Regions from separate parts of the Paenarthrobacter sp. R1 genome, predicted to be linked through region 3. Evidence: riboswitches for the same ligand, from Rfam matches in the RefSeq annotation. Region 3 holds a riboswitch; each other region holds the start of a gene.
What was found. Region 3 has a riboswitch for glycine ahead of cycA (D-serine/D-alanine/glycine transporter). Riboswitches for the same ligand answer to the same signal wherever they lie in the genome.
Positions count from the first base shown of each region.

Region 1: linked by a shared signal. The riboswitch ahead of gcvP (aminomethyl-transferring glycine dehydrogenase) and the one ahead of cycA (D-serine/D-alanine/glycine transporter) in region 3 are both predicted to bind glycine.
Region 2: linked by a shared signal. The riboswitch ahead of gcvP (aminomethyl-transferring glycine dehydrogenase) and the one ahead of cycA (D-serine/D-alanine/glycine transporter) in region 3 are both predicted to bind glycine.

Region 1 covers NZ_CP127115.1:3,386,831-3,392,559, forward strand. Annotated here, with positions in the region: gene QN084_RS16470 (MFS transporter) at 1-592, opposite strand, end outside; gene QN084_RS16475 (TetR/AcrR family transcriptional regulator) at 666-1,205, shown strand; glycine riboswitch at 1,298-1,396, shown strand; gene gcvP (aminomethyl-transferring glycine dehydrogenase) at 1,574-4,420, shown strand; gene gcvT (glycine cleavage system aminomethyltransferase GcvT) at 4,434-5,567, shown strand; gene gcvH (glycine cleavage system protein GcvH) at 5,599-5,729, shown strand, end outside.
Region 2 covers NZ_CP127115.1:1,962,774-1,968,502, reverse strand. Annotated here, with positions in the region: gene mscL (large conductance mechanosensitive channel protein MscL) at 111-551, opposite strand; gene QN084_RS09535 (AMP-binding protein) at 628-3,216, opposite strand; glycine riboswitch at 3,472-3,571, shown strand; gene gcvP (aminomethyl-transferring glycine dehydrogenase) at 3,720-5,729, shown strand, end outside.
Region 3 covers NZ_CP127115.1:3,157,020-3,162,748, forward strand. Annotated here, with positions in the region: gene QN084_RS15300 (prolyl oligopeptidase family serine peptidase) at 1-27, opposite strand, end outside; gene QN084_RS15305 (FAD/NAD(P)-binding protein) at 88-2,025, shown strand; glycine riboswitch at 2,122-2,221, shown strand; gene cycA (D-serine/D-alanine/glycine transporter) at 2,376-3,842, shown strand; gene QN084_RS15315 (ExeM/NucH family extracellular endonuclease) at 3,913-5,729, opposite strand, start outside.

The DNA of each region.
Region 1 (5,729 bases), 230 kb from region 3:
CAAGCAGGGGCAGGAGCAGGAACGCTGCCACCAGGAAGACAGCTCCCCACCAGAAGTGCTCCACCAGCCAGCCCCCAAAGATGGGACCGAGGGCTGCGCCGCCCGAGAACCCGGCTGCCCAGACGGCGATGGCGAGGCGGCGCCGGTTCGGATCGGTGAAGATGTTCCTGATCAGGGACAGTGTTGAGGGCATCAGCATGGCGCCGAAGACTCCAAGGGCTGCGCGGCCGGCTATCAGCCATTCAGCCGAGGGCGCGAACGCCGTAGCAGCCGACACCGCAGCGAAGCCTGTGCTGCCGGCCAGAAGCAGCCGCCGTCGTCCTATCCTGTCGCCGAGGTTGCCCATGGATACCAGCAATGCAGCCAGGACCAGCGGGTACGCGTCAACGATCCACAGAAGCTGGATGCCCCCGACTTCCAATGAGCGGGCGATCTCCGGTAGAGCGAAGGTGAGGGCGGTGTTGTCCACGGCCACCAGGAGAACCGGAAACATGAGCAGGGCAAGGGCCGTCCAGTCGCGCCATGCTGCCGTCCTGCCGTGGAGGCGACGGATGGAAGTGCGGGGAGCTTTGGTTGCGGACGACGAAAACATGAATATTACTGTACCGTCCAGACGGTATAGTTTCAAAAGAGCTCAACACGCCTGTTTAGGGAATGATGGACACATGCCGCGAAAACCAGTTGCCAAGGATGCCGTCCTGGATGCCTTCGAGGCGCTCCTGATCGAGGTGGGGGAGCGGGCAGCAACGCTCGACGCCGTCGCGAAGCGCGCCGGAGTCTCCAAGGGAGGGCTCCTCTATCACTTCCCCAACAAGGAGGCCCTCATCAGCGCTTTGCTGGAACGCCTCGACCGATTGGCGGAGGAAGACACCGAACAAATGATCGCGGCCCCGGACGGCGCAGCAGCGTACTTCATCCGGTCTTCAGTGTGGGCCGGTACGCCCATGGACCGGGCTTTTGTGGCGACCACCCGCTTGGCAGAGGTAGCCCACGAGGAGACGCGGAGGAGGTTTGCCGCCATCCAACAACGCTGGCTCGACGTGCTCGCCGAGGACGTTGGACCGGAAGTCGCCAAAGCCGTCAGCTACATGGGTGACGGACTCTATTTCAACGCCATGTTCGAAGGCGGGCAGGCGGGCGGCAGCGCCGGGCGGGAGGCCGACGTCGGGATCCTGCTCGAGGTTCTGGAGCGACTGCGCAAGTAGCGCTCCGCCTATTTGCCGCGACGCCGGGCACGTAGGACAATTAACAATTGTGGTGCGCCTTGCAGCGGGCCGCGAACAACTGCATAAGCCTATGATCTGCGGCGGGAGAGTCCTGCAAAGCACGTGACGCAGGCGCCGTAGGAGCAAATCCTCCCCAGGAATCTCTCAGGCCCACGCACCGCCGCGGCTAGGCAACTCTGGAAAGCAGCAGGCAATCCGCCGTCAGCGGTGACGATTGTTGTGTTCACCGACGGTGCAAGCGGCGTTGCGCAGGCAACCCGCGGAAACTCTCAGGTCCAATACAGAGCGGGGAGGAACCCGAGCCACTGCGGCGTACCCAAGCGCCGCCCAACTAATGGAGTTCCTTCGTGACGGTTAGTTCAGCCTCCACCGCCTTCGTCGATCGGCACATCGGTGCCCGCCGCCAGGCCGATATCGACACCATGCTCAAGGCCATCGGCTACGACTCCGTGGATTCCCTCGTGGACACCGCGGTTCCCAACGACATCCGCCAGGACGTTGCCCTGACGCTGCAGAACGCGCTGAGCGAGGTGGAGGTCCTTGCTGAACTCCGCAAGCTTGCTTCCAAGAACAAGACTGCTGTCCAGATGATCGGCCAGGGCTACTACGACACCATCACGCCGCCGGTTATCCGCCGCAACATTCTCGAGTCGCCGGCCTGGTACACCGCCTACACGCCCTACCAGCCGGAAATTTCCCAGGGCCGCCTCGAAGCGCTGCTGAACTTCCAGACCATGGTGCAGGACCTCGTTGGCCTGCCGATCGCCAATGCTTCGCTCCTTGACGAAGCCACCGCAGTCGCTGAAGCCGTGCTGATGATGCGCCGTGCCAACAAGAACAAAGCCGTCCAGGATGGCAAGACCGTCCTCGACGCAGACTGCCTGCCGCAGACCATCGCGATCGTGAAGGGCCGCGCTGAGGCGCTCGGCTTCGAGGTGGAGGTTGCGGACCTCTCCGCGGGACTGCCCGACGGCGACATCAACGGCGTCGTCCTCCAGCAGCCCGGCGTCTCCGGCCGTGTCTTCGACCACTCCGCCGTCATCGCCGAGGCGAAAGAGCGGGGCGCGCTGGTGACGGTTGCTGCCGACCTTCTTTCCCTCACGCTCATCACCCCTCCGGGTGAACAGGGTGCGGACATCGCCGTCGGCTCCGCCCAGCGACTGGGTGTTCCGCTGTTCTTCGGCGGCCCGCACGCCGCTTACATGGCAGTCCAGAAGGGGCTGGAGCGTTCCATGCCCGGCCGTCTGGTGGGCGTTTCCAAGGACGACGCCGGTGTCCCCGCCTACCGCTTGGCGCTGCAGACCCGCGAGCAGCACATCCGCCGCGAAAAGGCCACGTCCAACATCTGCACGGCGCAGGCACTCCTTGCCATCGTCGCCTCGATGTATGCCGTCTACCACGGCCCCGAAGGCCTGAAGGCCATCGCCGAGACCGCCCACCACCACGCGCGCACCCTTGCGGCCTCACTGAAGGCTGCCGGCGTCGAGGTCCTGCACGGGTCCTTCTTCGACACCATCACGGTTCGCGTTCCGGGCCGCGGCGCCGAGCTCGTCGCTGCTGCCGAAGAGCGTGGCATCAACCTGCGTGGAATCGACGGGGACACCGTGGGTATCTCCGTGGATGAGACAACAACAACTGACATCGTCGGCAGTGTCCTTGAAGTTTTCGGTGCCTCCGCGGTTGAGTCCGCAGAGGGCTTTGCGCTGGAGGCTTCCGTTGAGCGCTCCAGTGAGTACCTGCAGCACCCCGTGTTCAACACCCACCGCTCCGAAACGCAGCTGTTGCGCTACATCCGCAAGCTCTCCGATCGCGACCTCGCGCTGGACCGGACCATGATTCCGCTGGGTTCGTGCACCATGAAGCTGAACGCCACGGCGGAGATGGAAGCCATTTCCTGGCCCGAGTTCGCCTCCATCCACCCGTTCGCTCCGGATTCCCAGACCGAGGGCTGGCGTGAGCTGATCTCTGGCCTGGAAGCTGACCTGACGGAGATCACGGGTTACGACCAGGTCTCCATCCAGCCGAACGCGGGGTCCCAGGGTGAGCTTGCCGGCCTGCTGGCGATCCGCGGCTACCACCACTCCCGCGGAGACCAGCAGCGCAACGTCTGCCTCATCCCTGCTTCGGCTCACGGGACCAACGCAGCGTCCGCCGTGCTCGCGGGCATGAAGGTTGTGGTAGTTGCCACGGCAGCCGACGGCACCATCGACCACGCCGACCTCCAAGCCAAGATCGAGGCGAACCGTGACGTCTTGTCGGCCATCATGATCACCTACCCGTCCACCCACGGTGTCTACGACGCCGACGTGCGGGAAGTCTGCGACGCTGTCCACGAAGCCGGTGGCCAGGTCTACATCGACGGTGCAAACCTCAATGCACTGGTCGGTTTGGCGCAGCCGGGCAAGTTCGGCGGCGACGTGTCCCACCTGAACCTGCACAAGACCTTCTGCATCCCCCACGGCGGTGGCGGGCCGGGCGTCGGCCCCGTTGCTGCGAAGGCCCACCTGGCCCCGTTCATGCCCGGCAACGCCGCATCATGGACCGAAGGCAATGACGTTCCGATTTCGGCATCGCGCTTTGGTTCGGCCGGCGTGCTCCCCATCTCCTGGGCTTACGTGAAGCTCATGGGCGGCGAAGGACTGACCGAAGCAACCAAGTCCGCCCTGCTGGCTGCCAACTACATCGCAGCCCGCCTCAACGACTACTTCCCGGTGCTCTACACAGGCGAAGCAGGCTTGGTCGCCCACGAGTGCATCCTGGACCTCCGCGAGCTGACGGCCAAGACCGGGGTTACGGCCGAGGACGTGGCCAAGCGCCTCATCGACTTCGGCTTCCACGCACCCACCCTGGCGTTCCCGGTCGCCGGCACCCTCATGGTTGAGCCCACCGAATCCGAGGACCTGGCCGAGATCGACCGCTTCATCGAAGCCATGATCACCATCCGCAAGGAAATCGATCAGGTAGCACATGGCGACTTCTCCGTGCAGGATTCCCCGCTTCGCCGGGCACCCCACACGGCAGCCGCCGTCGTAAGCTCCGATTGGGACCGCGCCTACCCGCGTGAGCAGGCCGCCTTCCCCGTCCACCACTTGAAGCAGGACAAGTACTTCCCGCCGGTGGGCCGCATCGATGGCGCAGCAGGCGACCGCAACCTCGTTTGTTCATGCCCTCCGATCGAAGACTTCGAGAACTAAGGGGATCCGGAAAATGACTGAGAAGCACACGGCCCTCTACGAGGAGCACAAGAAGCTCGGCGCCTCCTTCACCGATTTCGGTGGCTGGCAGATGCCGCTCAAATACACTTCCGAGCTCGCCGAACACCACGCCGTCCGGAAGTCCGCCGGCCTGTTCGACCTCTCCCACATGGGCGAAGTCTGGGTCACCGGGCCGCAGGCAGCAGAGTTCCTGGACTACGCGCTGGTAGGCAAGATCTCCGCCATGGCCGAGGGCAAAGCCAAGTACTCGCTGATCTGCCAGGAAGATGGCGGCATCATCGATGACCTGATCGTCTACCGTCGCGGCGCCGACAAGTTCCTGGTGGTTCCGAACGCAGGCAATGCCTTCGTGGTCGCTGCTGAGCTGCTGCAGCGCGCCGCGGGCTATGACGTGCTTGTTGAGGATGCTTCATCGTCGACGTCGTTGATCGCCGTTCAGGGGCCGCTTGCGGAAGCGATCCTGCTGCGTTTGGTCCCGGCCTCACAGCACTCGCTGGTCACGGACCTGAAGTACTACGCGGCAGTCGAGGTGACCTTCCTGGTGGCCGGGAGTGGGCAGGATCTTCTCCTGGCACGCACCGGTTACACCGGCGAGGACGGGTTCGAGATCTTCGTGCCCAACGAATCCGCCGCCGCGCTGTGGCAGGCCATCTCCGCCGTCGCCGAGGAAGGCGAGCTCGTTCCGGCCGGTCTGGCCTCCCGCGACTCCCTGCGTCTCGAAGCCGGCATGCCCCTCTACGGCAATGAGCTGTCCCGTGAAGGCAATCCCTTCGCGGCCGGGCTCGGCCCTGTAGTGGCCTTGTCCAAGGAAGGCGACTTTGTTGGCAAGGAAGCCTTGGCAGCTTTGAAGGCCGACGGCGCAGGTGTCTCCACTGGTCGCAAGCTTGTGGGCCTCAAGGGCCTCGGGCGCCGCGCCGGACGTTCGCACTACCCGGTCTTGAAGGACGGCGCCGTTGTTGGCGAAGTGACCTCCGGCCAGCCCAGCCCAACGCTCGGGTACCCGGTAGTGATGGCCTACGTTGACGTTGCTTATGCTGAACCTGGCACCACTCTTGACGTCGATCTGCGCGGCAAGGCAGAGCCGTTCGAGGTCGTGGCCCTGCCGTTCTACAAACGGTCCCGCTAAGTTTTTGATCACCCACAGTTAGGAAAACAGAATGCCCAAAGTAGCGCCTGAACTTCAGTACTCCGACGAGCACGAGTGGGTTTTGCGTGGGGAGGGAAACTCGGTATCCGTCGGTATCTCCGAGGTAGCCACCGACGCACTGGGGGACATCGTCTACGTGGA
Region 2 (5,729 bases), 1.2 Mb from region 3:
TGGAGCTGAGCCGGCGGTTCTGGGCCGCTTGGGATACCGGCCCTTCTGCTGAGTTGGGCTTAACCCGGCCTGGGTATGCCAGCTGCCGGGCCGCCGTCGTGCTTTGCTCTTTAGCGGATGGGGTCGTTGTCCAGGTCGCGGTTCCCGCGGCCGTTTGCTTCCTTGAGCAGGTCGCGGATCTCGGCCAGCAGGGCAGTGTCGGCAGGCAGCGGCTCTTCCTCGGGCTCCTCGGTGGACAGGCGGTCCTTGACCATGGAGTTGATCTTGTTCATGGGCGCCACAAAGATGAAATAGACCACGGCAGCGGTGATCAGAAACGTCACGAGGGCGGTCAGGACGGCCCCCAGGTTCACGAAGGTGGCCTCGTTGTCAGGCCAAATCCGGAAGCCCAGGCCATCGGCGTTGACGCCGCCGGCCGCTGCGATCACCGGGTTGATGATGTTGTTGGTGAACGCGCCCACCAGTGCGGTGAAGGCGCTGCCAATGACGACGGCGATCGCCAGCTCGATCACGTTGCCGCGGAGAATGAAGTCCTTGAAACCCTTAAACATGTCATGTCCTCTGATCAGTCGGTGCTCATCGCTCAAAGCAGAGAACAAACTACCACCCGCAAGTATCAGGGCGATGTCACGCGACGGCCTCCGCGGTGGAGGCACGTGAAGGTCGACGGCGGCCAAGCCACCTTTCGGCAGCGCCCATGGCCCTCGTGGCAAACGCCCAGTAGGCGATGCCACCGGCCAGCGACGCCGCAACTGCCAGGCCGAGGCTGGCCTCGGCGAACAGTGGATAAACAAGCCAATGCGTCACGTAGATGTACATGGAAGACGTGGCCAGCAACGCAGTTATCCGGTGAAGGCCCCGCGGCACAGGCAGGGTGGTTATCCAGAGCAGGATGAGGAACCCCACCAGGACCGTGGCGCTGCGGGGTTCGCTGGAGAACGATCCCGGAATGGTCAGCAGCGCCACGAGGGTCATGGCCGAGCGTTGCCACCACGTCTTGGACAAAGCGGCGGCCCACCCGAAGGCGAAAAGCCATAGGACGGGCCCCTGCCCGGGGTAGGGGAGTTCGATCACATCGAAGCGTTGGAGCAGGTCAATCGCCGCGAGGCTGAGTGGAAGCAGCCACGGCCACCTGCGCTGTGCCCTGTCCAGTGCGGGGATGGCCAGCAGCGCCGCCAGGCCCACCAGGATATGCACCAGGATCTCAATGAACCAGAAGCGCGACATGTCGGTCCAGCCTTGGGGCCCCACCAACGTGTTGAGCAGGAAAATGTTGTGCCAACCGTAGTCGTCCGTGGTGGCGAAGGCCACGCCGATCACCGCCATGCTGGGCAGGGCGATCCGTGCCACCGCCTTCAGTTGCCGTTTGAGCCGTTCCCGGCGTGGGCCCGACAGTTGGAACCGGGCAAAGTTGTATCCAGCCACCGCTATCAGGACGTGGGCCGTCCCTTCCCAGTCGAAGAGGCCCACATGGGTGGAAACGATGAAGATGATGGCCACTGCCCGCAGGACGATCCCGGTCTCCATGCGCGCAATCAACCTGCGACGCTGCGGCGCCGTCCCCGGCTGTGGGTTGGGTCCCGCCTTGTTGAGCCCTGCTGGCTTCGCTTCCGGTTCTTTGGGAGTCAGTTCGCACACCGGCATCAGGTGCCACCCGTCGGGAAGGTAGCCCAAGGCACTTTCCAGCCGGACCGACGCGGCTACGTAGGAGAGCGAATCGCCGCCCAATGAGACGAACGTGTCCGTTTCCTTGACGTCGGTCCGCTCAAGAACATCGGCAAAAATGGTCTTGGGGTCATCGCAGGCTTTTGCGGATGGAAGCTCCGGGTTCCTTTGCGGCTCCTGCGATGCCAAGGCGAGGACGGCAGGGTAATCCGTCTTTCCGTTGACCAGCCGTGGAATCGAGTCGACTGAGCAGAGGGTCAACGCCGCCCGGGGTATGCCAAGGTCCTGCGCCACGGTCTTCGCGAGAATGGAGAGTTCATGCTTGCCTTCGACCGCGGCCACGAGGCCACTGTCGGAGCCGGCAACTGCTGCCGTGACGCCGTAATCAGCCAGGATTTTCTCGACCCGTCCCAGGTCAACGCGCAGCCCCACGATCTTCACGAAGCGACTCCGCCGCCCGACGATCTGGTACAAGCCTCCCGGCCCCCTGCGTGCGAGGTCGCCCGTGCGGAGCTCGGTGATGTCCCGTCCCCGGGCGAGGTCAGATGGCTGCTCGGCGTAACCCAGCATGACGTTCGGCCCGGAGTAGACGAGCTCGCTCTCATCCAGGCCGGGCACGGGCTCCAGCCGGAAGGATCCTCCGGGAATGGGGACCCCTATGGCGTTGGGGTTATCAGCGGCCTCATCCGGGGGAAGGTACGCCATCCGTGCTGTCGCTTCGGTCTGGCCGTACATCACAAAGAGGTCCCAGCCACGCTCCTGGCCGAGCTGCGCATAACGGCGCACGCGGGCAGGGTCCAGGCGTCCGCCCGCCTGGGTGATGTACCGGAGGCTGGGCAGCTCCATGGTTTCGAAGCCCACGCGTTCGAGCAGGTCGAAGGTGTAGGGAACCGCGGCGAAAGACGTGACAGACCGCGACCGCATCAGCTCCCAGAAGCACGGATCAACCACGGACAGATCCGTGAGGGCAATTGAGGCACCCACCAGGAGGTGGCTGTTCACGACGCTCATGCCGTAGCAGTAGGACAGGGGAAGCGTGGTGGCCGCCGTGTCCGCCGGACGGAGATGCAGGTACTGCGCAATGGCCTGCGCATTCGCCTGCACCGATGCTGCGGAGATGCGGACCAGTTTGGGTGATCCGGTTGAGCCCGACGTGCTCAGCAGCAGGGCGAGTTCGGGATGGAGATCGTGCTTGCTCCCGGAGCGGCGTTCTTCAAGGGTTGTTCCACCGTCGACGGAGCGCGCAATGAGATCCGGCTCGTAAGCCGCCAGCAGCGACTCAACGGCAGGGCCTCCGCCGGAGGGAAGGATGAGCAGCGGATGGCCCGACGAGAGGGCTGCCAGGTACACCGTCAACGACGACAGCGTGTTGTCGGCCTCGAGGGCGACCAAGCGGCGGGCGCTGCCAAACGACGCCGCCATCTCCTGGACGCGCCAGGCCAGTTGGGCGTAGCTCACTGTGTCTGATCCGAGGTGTACTGCGGGCCGGTCTCCAAACGATGCCAAGTGGGCGGCAAAGGCGACTCCGGCCAAATCCGGCTGAATACTCACCAAGGCAAGATAGAAGGTATGCCTAACCTAACTCAAATGGATTTGCGCGCGGTTCCGAAATGTGAAGCCTTGGAGCAACCCGGAAAAGGGGAGGGGAAGTGATAGAGCAACGGACCTTCGGACGCTCTATCACTTCCCGCCGCCCTGAGGGGGACGCTCTAGCACTTCCCAACCGCCCTGACCTGCGCGTCTTGCCTTTCTTCGCGATCACCCGCTATGGTGTGAAGCGTGTCACCGAGGTGGCGCACACGCTTTTGATCTGCGGCGGGAGAGTCCTGCCGGGTACATCCAGTCAGGCGCCGTAGGAGCAAATCCTCCCCAGGAATCTCTCAGGCCCATGTACCGCCGCGGCGAGGCAACTCTGGAAAGCAGTCCGGGCAACCGGGCTCACCGACGGTGCAAGTGGGCAACCAAGTCCACGGAATCTCTCAGGTCCAATACAGAGCGGGGAGGACCCATATTCACCATGGCGCTCAGCGGGCGCCTGAATCCTGGAGTTCCTCTTGACTGTTCAATCCTCCCCAACCGCGTTCGCGGACCGGCATATCGGCGCCCGCCGCCAGGCCGATATCGACACCATGCTCAAGGCCATCGGCTACGACTCCGTTGATGGCCTGGTTGACGTTGCGGTCCCCGATTCCATCCGCCAGTCCTCGCCGCTGACCCTGCAAAAGGCCCTCAGCGAGACCCAGGTCCTGGCCGAACTCCGCAAGCTCGCGGCCAAAAACAAGACTGCCGTCCAGATGATCGGCCAGGGCTACTACGACACCATCACGCCCCCGGTGATCCGCCGCAACATCCTTGAGTCCCCGGCCTGGTACACCGCCTACACTCCGTACCAGCCCGAAATTTCCCAGGGCCGCCTCGAAGCACTCCTGAACTTCCAGACCATGGTCCAGGACCTCACTGGCCTTCCGATCGCCAACGCTTCCCTCCTTGACGAAGCCACCGCCGTTGCCGAGGCCGTGCTGCTCATGCGCCGCGCCAACAAGGACAAGACCGCGAAGGACGGCAAGACCGTCCTGGACGCCGACCTGTTCCCGCAGACCATTGCGATCGTGAAGGGCCGCGCAGAAGCGCTCGGCTTCGAGGTGGAGGTTGCGGACCTCTCCGCAGGACTGCCCGACGGCGACATCAACGGCGTCGTCCTCCAGCAGCCGGGCGTCTCGGGCCGGGTGTTCAACCACGCCCCCGTGATCGCGTCCGCGAAGGAGCGCGGTGCACTGGTCACCGTTGCCGCCGACCTGCTGGCACTCACCCTCATCACGCCCCCGGGCGAGCAGGGTGCGGACATCGCCGTCGGAACCGCGCAGCGCTTCGGCGTTCCGCTGTTCTTCGGTGGCCCGCACGCCGCTTACATGGCCGTCCGCCAGGGCATGGAGCGCACCCTCCCGGGCCGCATCGTTGGTGTGTCCAAGGACAACGCCGGCGTTCCTGCCTACCGCCTCGCCCTGCAGACCCGCGAGCAGCACATCCGCCGCGAAAAGGCCACGTCCAACATCTGCACGGCACAGGCCCTGCTCGCGATCGTTGCCTCGATGTACGCGGTGTACCACGGTCCGGACGGACTCAAGGCGATCGCCGAGACTGTGCACGGCCACGCTCGCGTTCTGGCCACGGCACTGCAGAAGGCCGGCCGCGAACTCGTCTCTGATTCGTTCTTCGACACCCTCACCGTCCGCGTCCCGGGCAAGGCAAGCAAGGTGATCGGTGCCGCCGAAGCACGTGGCATCAACCTCCGCCGCATCGACGAGGACACCGTGGGTGTTTCCGTTGATGAAACCACGACGCCGGAGGTCCTCTCCGCGGTTGCCGTCGCCTTCGGCGCTGGTCCGGTCGGGGACGCGGCAGGGTTCGAACTGGCCTCGGACGTGCTCCGCACCTCCGACTTCCTGCAGCACCCCGTGTTCAGCACGCACCGTTCCGAGACGCAGCTGTTGCGCTACATCCGCAAGCTGTCCGACCGGGACCTGGCGCTGGACCGCACCATGATCCCGCTGGGTTCGTGCACCATGAAGCTGAACGCCACGGCGGAGATGGAAGCCATTTCCTGGCCCGAGTTCGCCTCCATCCACCCGTTCGCTCCGGATTCCCAGACTGAGGGCTGGCGTGAGCTGATCTCTGGCCTGGAAGCTGACCTGACGGAGATCACGGGTTACGACCAGGTCTCCATCCAGCCGAACGCGGGGTCCCAGGGTGAGCTTGCCGGCCTGCTGGCGATCCGCGGCTACCACCACTCCCGCGGAGACCAGCAGCGCAACGTCTGCCTCATCCCTGCTTCGGCTCACGGGACCAACGCAGCGTCCGCCGTGCTCGCGGGCATGAAGGTTGTGGTGGTTGCCACGGCGTCCGATGGCACCATCGACCACGAGGATCTCAAGGCCAAGATCGAGGCGAACCGTGACGTCTTGTCGGCCATTATGATCACCTACCCGTCCACGCACGGTGTTTACGACGCCGACGTTGTTGAGGTGTGCGAGGCAGTGCACGAAGCCGGTGGCCAAGTGTACGTC
Region 3 (5,729 bases):
CGATTGATCAGCTGCTGTGGTGGTCATCGCCCCATCCAAGCAACACAGGTAAAAGGGAAGCAAGTCATGCAGAAGTTAAGCTTGAGCGTGGCTACTTCCCAAACCAACCGTGTTGCCCTTGTCGGGGCTGGTCCCAGGGGTACCAGCGTCCTTGAGCGGTTGCTCGCGAACCGGGCGGCGGCAGGGAACGGCGGAAGCACGCTCCACATCCACGTCATTGACCCCTATCCGGCCGGTTCGGGGCACGTTTGGCAGCCCGGGCAGTCCCGGCTGTACCTGATGAACACGCAGTCGTTCTATCCCACCCTGATTCCCCAGGAACCGGAGCTTGCCCCGCCTCTGGCGGGCGGTTCGTTCGACGAATGGCGCGTGACCCGGCGTCGTGACGGCCAGGGACTCAGCGACGCCGAGAAGGCCGAGTTGTCCGCGCTGGCGTCCGACAACTTCCCGAGCCGCGCCCTGTACGGGCGTTACCTGCAGCAGACGCTGGCTGAGCTGCTCCAGCGGGTGCCCGACGGCGTGGACGTCACCTTCCATGAAACGTCGGCGGTGGCGGCCCGCCCGGCGGGTAAGGCGTTCGACGTCGAACTGGCCGACGGCGGTACCCTCACCGTCGATTCGGTGGTGCTCGCCCTTGGCCACATTGAAGCCCGCCTGAACCCCGAGCAACGCTCCTTCCAGGTGGCCGCCGAAGAACACGGACTGCTGTACTTCCCTCCGGCGCCTCCGGCCGACGTGGACTGGTCCATAGTGCCGGACAACGAACCCGTGCTGGTCCGGGGAATGGGCCTGAACTTCTTCGACGTCATGGGGCAGCTGACCGAGGGCCGCGGCGGCAAATTCGTGGACGCCGTCGCCCCGGGTACCGGCGCCCTGGAGTACCGTGCTTCCGGGCGCGAACCGAAAATCATCGCAGCGTCCAGGCGAGGCACCCCGTACCGGGCCAAAGCCGGGCTGTCCGGCTACTACGCCACGAGCATCACCCTCCGCTACCTGACGGAAGCCGCCGTCGACCGCTTCCGGGCTGCGGGGATCCAGCCCGGCTTCGACCATGATCTGTGGCCGCTCCTGCACCGGGACGCGTTGTGGGCGTACTACGCAACGTTGGCACGGTCCCAACCGGCCGCGATCCGGGACTCGGCCCAATTCCTGGCCGACCTGGAGGACGCGCTGCAGCCGCATGCGCACGCAACGGGCAACTGGGAAACCGAAGTGGGGGCGCTGGTCGAAAAACACGTGGTGGCTTCGCGCCGGCTGAACCTTCGGGCGCTCGCCGCCCCGTTGGCGGGCCGGACCTTCGCCTCCCGCCGCGAGTTGGACAAGGCCATCACCGATTACCTGGATGATGATGCCCTGCGTTCGGAGCTCGGCGAAGCCGATCCTGTGAAGATGGCGATCGGCGCACTCCATACGGGCCGCGCGATCCTTAAGACCGTGGTGGCGGACGGTGGAATCACGGATGAGTCGTGGGTGGCGGAGCTGCGCGGCTGGTTCGAATCCTTCGTCGAGGGACTGGCCAGCGGGCCTCCCGCACTTCGTTCGGAGCAGCTGGCCGCCTTGGCGCGTGCCGGCGTCGTGAGTTTCGTGGGGCCGGACCCGAAATTCAGCGTGGACCGAAACGCCAAGGTCTTCCGCGCCTTTTCGCCCTGGGTGCGGGATGCGCCCGTGCAGGCGAGGACCCTGATTGAAGCGATGTCGCCCGCCAACCGGGTGGGTATCAACGTCTCCCCGTTGCTGGAACAGCTCATGGAGGACGGCCTGGTGCGAACCAAGATCATGATGAGCGTCGAGGGGACGCCGGTGCAGACCACCGGCCTGGATGTGGAACCACATCCTTACCGGCCCGTGGCCGCGAACGGCTCGGTAACCGAGGGTTTGTACGTGCTGGGCCTTCAGCTGTCGGCAACCCAGTGGGGGACCGCCATCGCTGCCGAGGCGAAACCGGCAACGGGCCAGGCCTACACCAGCGGACAGCGGACGCTGCGCGACGCCGACGAGATCGCGCGGAGCATCCTGGGGCTTTAACCCCTTTTATGACGACCGTGGATGCCGGGCGTTTGCAGCGGGTGCCCGCCCTTCGCTAGTGTGTGATCTGCGTCACCGGCTGGTGATGCGCGCTAGTGATCCGCGGCGGGAGAGTCCTGCCGGTACATCCCGTCAGGCGCCGTAGGAGCAAACCCTCCCCAGGAATCTCTCAGGCACCCTGTACCGCCGCGGCGAGGCAACTCTGGAAAGAAGCACGGTTCCCACCGGGCTCACCGAAGGTGCAAGCGTTCCTGCCTGCAGGCACGCGGAAACTCTCAGGTCAATGACAGAGCGGGGAGGAACCCGAATCATCGTGGCATTCCGGTGCCGCCTGAACAATGGAGTTCCTCATGACGATTCAGCGCCCGCCAACAGACAACAACCATGAGCCCCACCTCGAACGGCAACTCAGCAACCGCCACATCCAACTGATCGCCATTGGCGGTGCCATCGGAACCGGCCTGTTCATGGGCTCCGGGAAAACCATCTCCGCCGCCGGGCCCTCCGTCATTTTCGTCTACATGATCATCGGCTTCATGCTGTTCTTCGTCATGCGGGCCATGGGCGAGTTGCTGTTGAGCAACCTGAACTACAAGTCCTTCAGCGACTTCGCCGCAGACCTTCTGGGTCCGTGGGCGGGATTCTTCACTGGATGGACGTATTGGTTCTGCTGGGTTATCACGGGCATCGCGGACGTCATTGCGATAGCCGGCTACTCGGAAGAGCTGTGGCCGGGCTTGCCCCTCTGGATTCCCGGACTCATCACGATCGGCATCCTCCTGCTCTTGAACCTGGCAACCGTGAAGGCCTTCGGCGAGACGGAATTCTGGTTCGCCCTCATCAAGATCGTGGCCATTGCGGCGCTCATCATCGTGGGCCTGTTCATGATCTTCAGTGGCTTCCAGTCCGATGCCGGCCCTGCCAGCTTCACCAACCTCTGGTCCCATGGAGGCTTCTTCCCCAACGAATTCATGGGGTTCGTGGCCGGTTTCCAGATCGCAGTCTTCGCGTTCGTGGGTATTGAACTGGTGGGAACCACCGCTGCCGAAGCGAAGGATCCGGAGAAAAACCTTCCCAAGGCCATCAACTCCATTCCCATCCGTGTGCTGCTCTTCTACGTAGGCGCCCTCATCATCCTGATGTCCGTTACTCCGTGGACGCAGTTCGCGGCCGGCCACAGCCCTTTCATCGCCATGTTCTCGCTTGCCGGGCTTGGGGCCGCAGCCACGATCGTCAACCTCGTGGTGTTGAGCTCGGCGATGTCCTCCGCGAACTCCGGGATCTACTCCACGTCCCGCATGGTTTACGGCTTGGCGCAGGAAGGCGACGCGCCCGCAGTCTTCAGTGCGCTCTCCGGACGCAAAGTACCCCGCAACGCGCTGTTCCTTTCCTGCGTGCTGCTGCTCTCCGGCGTCGTCCTCATGTACGCCGGCCAGGACGTTGGCAAGGCCTTCGACATGGTCACCACGGTGTCGGCCGTGTGCTTCGTGTTCGTCTGGTCGATCATCCTGGCGAGCTACCTCGCCTTCCGGAAGCGTCGTCCGCAACTGCACGATGGCTCCGCGTTCAAGATGCCCGGCGGTGTTGTGATGGTTTGGGTGGTCTTCGCGTTCTTCGGGTTCATCATGTGGGCATTGACCACGCAGCCGGACACCCTCATGGCGCTGCTTGTCACGCCGGTGTGGTTCGTGGCGTTGGGCATCGCGTGGGCCATCCTGCGCCGCCGGCCGGCCCACGTGGCCCGGTTTGAAGCTTTCCGCGCGAGCCTGCAAGAGGACGCTGAACGGCTTCCCGAGCCTGAACCCGCACGCAAGTAGGACACAAAAAGCCAGGCCCCGCGACCACACGGACGCGGGGCCTGGCCCCTTCACTGCCAACCGGGGTTTGTCAGCCCCTCAGGCACCTCTGATATTCCAACCAGGCGATGGCGTAGCGGAGCCAGCCCGCAATGTCGTACCACTTGGATGGTTTGGCCGGTGCCGTGCATTGCGGCGGATTCGGGACGCTCTCCGCCACCGTGACCAGGACCTTGACCGTGGTGCCGGTTTCGACGGCGGTGAGCACCAGCGTCGCGGTACCGGCTGCTGCTGTGGCGGGAACCGTGACGTTGACGTTCGCGGCACCGGAGGTCACCGGAACATCGCCCAACTCCACGGTGGTGCCTGCGGCGTCGACGAACGAGGCCTTGAGGGTCTTGTTCGCCGGGCTGCCGATGGACGTCAGGTCCAGCTTGGAAACGGCCAGGCTCAGGGCATCTCCGGCCGTGACGTCGCTGGCTGTTGTGTTGGCAACAGCTACGGAACGGCGCGCGAAGTCGGGCGATACCGGGTTGTGCGCCTGGAGGTACTTGATCCACGCATCCCGGTCCACCAGCCCGGTGTCCTTGGTGTTGCTGCCTTCCTGGAAGACGCGGAAGTTGTCACCGCCGGTGGCTAGGAAGCTGAAGGTACCGATCCTGTACTGCTTGGCCGGATCGATCGGCGTACCGTCCACCCAGATCCCGGTGACGCGCTCACCTGTCGGGCGGGCGGCGTCGTAGGTGTAGTTGACGTTCTTGGACAAGCCCAACTGCTGGTACGGGCGGCTCGGTACCGTTCCGTCGGGGTTGGTCTGCCACTGCTGTTCCAGGAGCGTCTTGAACTGCGCGCCAGTAAGGGACGTCGTCCAGAGATTGTTGACGAACGGCAGCACCGCGTTCGCCTCGGCATAGGTGATGGTTCCGTCCGGGGCGTAGTACAGCTCGTTGCGGAGCCCGCCGGGATTAACGACGCCGATCTCCGCTGCACCCAGTTCCGGCGCCTTGAGCGTGTCCACCAGTGAGTCCGCCACGAGGTTGCCCAACGTGGACTCGCTCGCGCGGTCGTCCCGCTTGGGGGCGCCGCCTTCGGGGTCCGGCGTGAACGCCGTGGTGATATCAGCGGTCACTACCCCTACCGGCTGGTTGCCGATCTCTTTGGCGTCAGCCAAGGCCTTGTCCACGATCGTTTTCACGGCTGCCACCCGGGGGTAGGCGGCAACGAGGCTTTCGGGAGTGTCGGTGGTGCGCTCCACGATCGATGCTTCGTAGGCGGTGACCGTCTTGGAAGCCACGTCCACGGTCAAGGTCACGGTTCCCACGTTCTCCCCGTAGTTGCCGGTCTGGATGATCGGCCGGGTCTTTCCGGTGGCTTGCCCGTCGGCGTCCCGCACCGGGGCGTCCCAGGCATATTCCTTGTGGGTGTGGCCGGTGAAGATTGCCGCGACGTCGGGCGTGGTTTGGTTCACGAGTTTCGCGAACGGTCCTCCGGCGGCAACTTCCTCCTCCAACGTGGCGCCGTCGGGCGTTCCGGACGCTGCGCCGTCGTGGTTTTCGACGATGATCAGGTCAGCGGCGCCCTCAGCCTTGATCTTCGCCGCAACCCGGTTGATGGCATCCACCGGATCACCGAACTCCAGGTCGGCGATGCCCGCCGGAGTCACCAGGGAAGGAACCTCCGGGGTGACGGTGCCGATCACTGCCACGCGCAGGCCGTTGAGTTCCAGCACCTTGTACTCGGGCAGGACGGGAGTGGTGGTGCCCTTTTGGTAGACGTTCGCGCCAAGGTAGGCGAACTTAGCGTTGGTGCCACCTGCGGCGACGCGGTCGCGCAGGTCCTCCCAGCCGCCGTCGAACTCATGGTTGCCAACCGCGGAGGCTTGCAGCTCGAGGGCGTTCAGGACGTCGA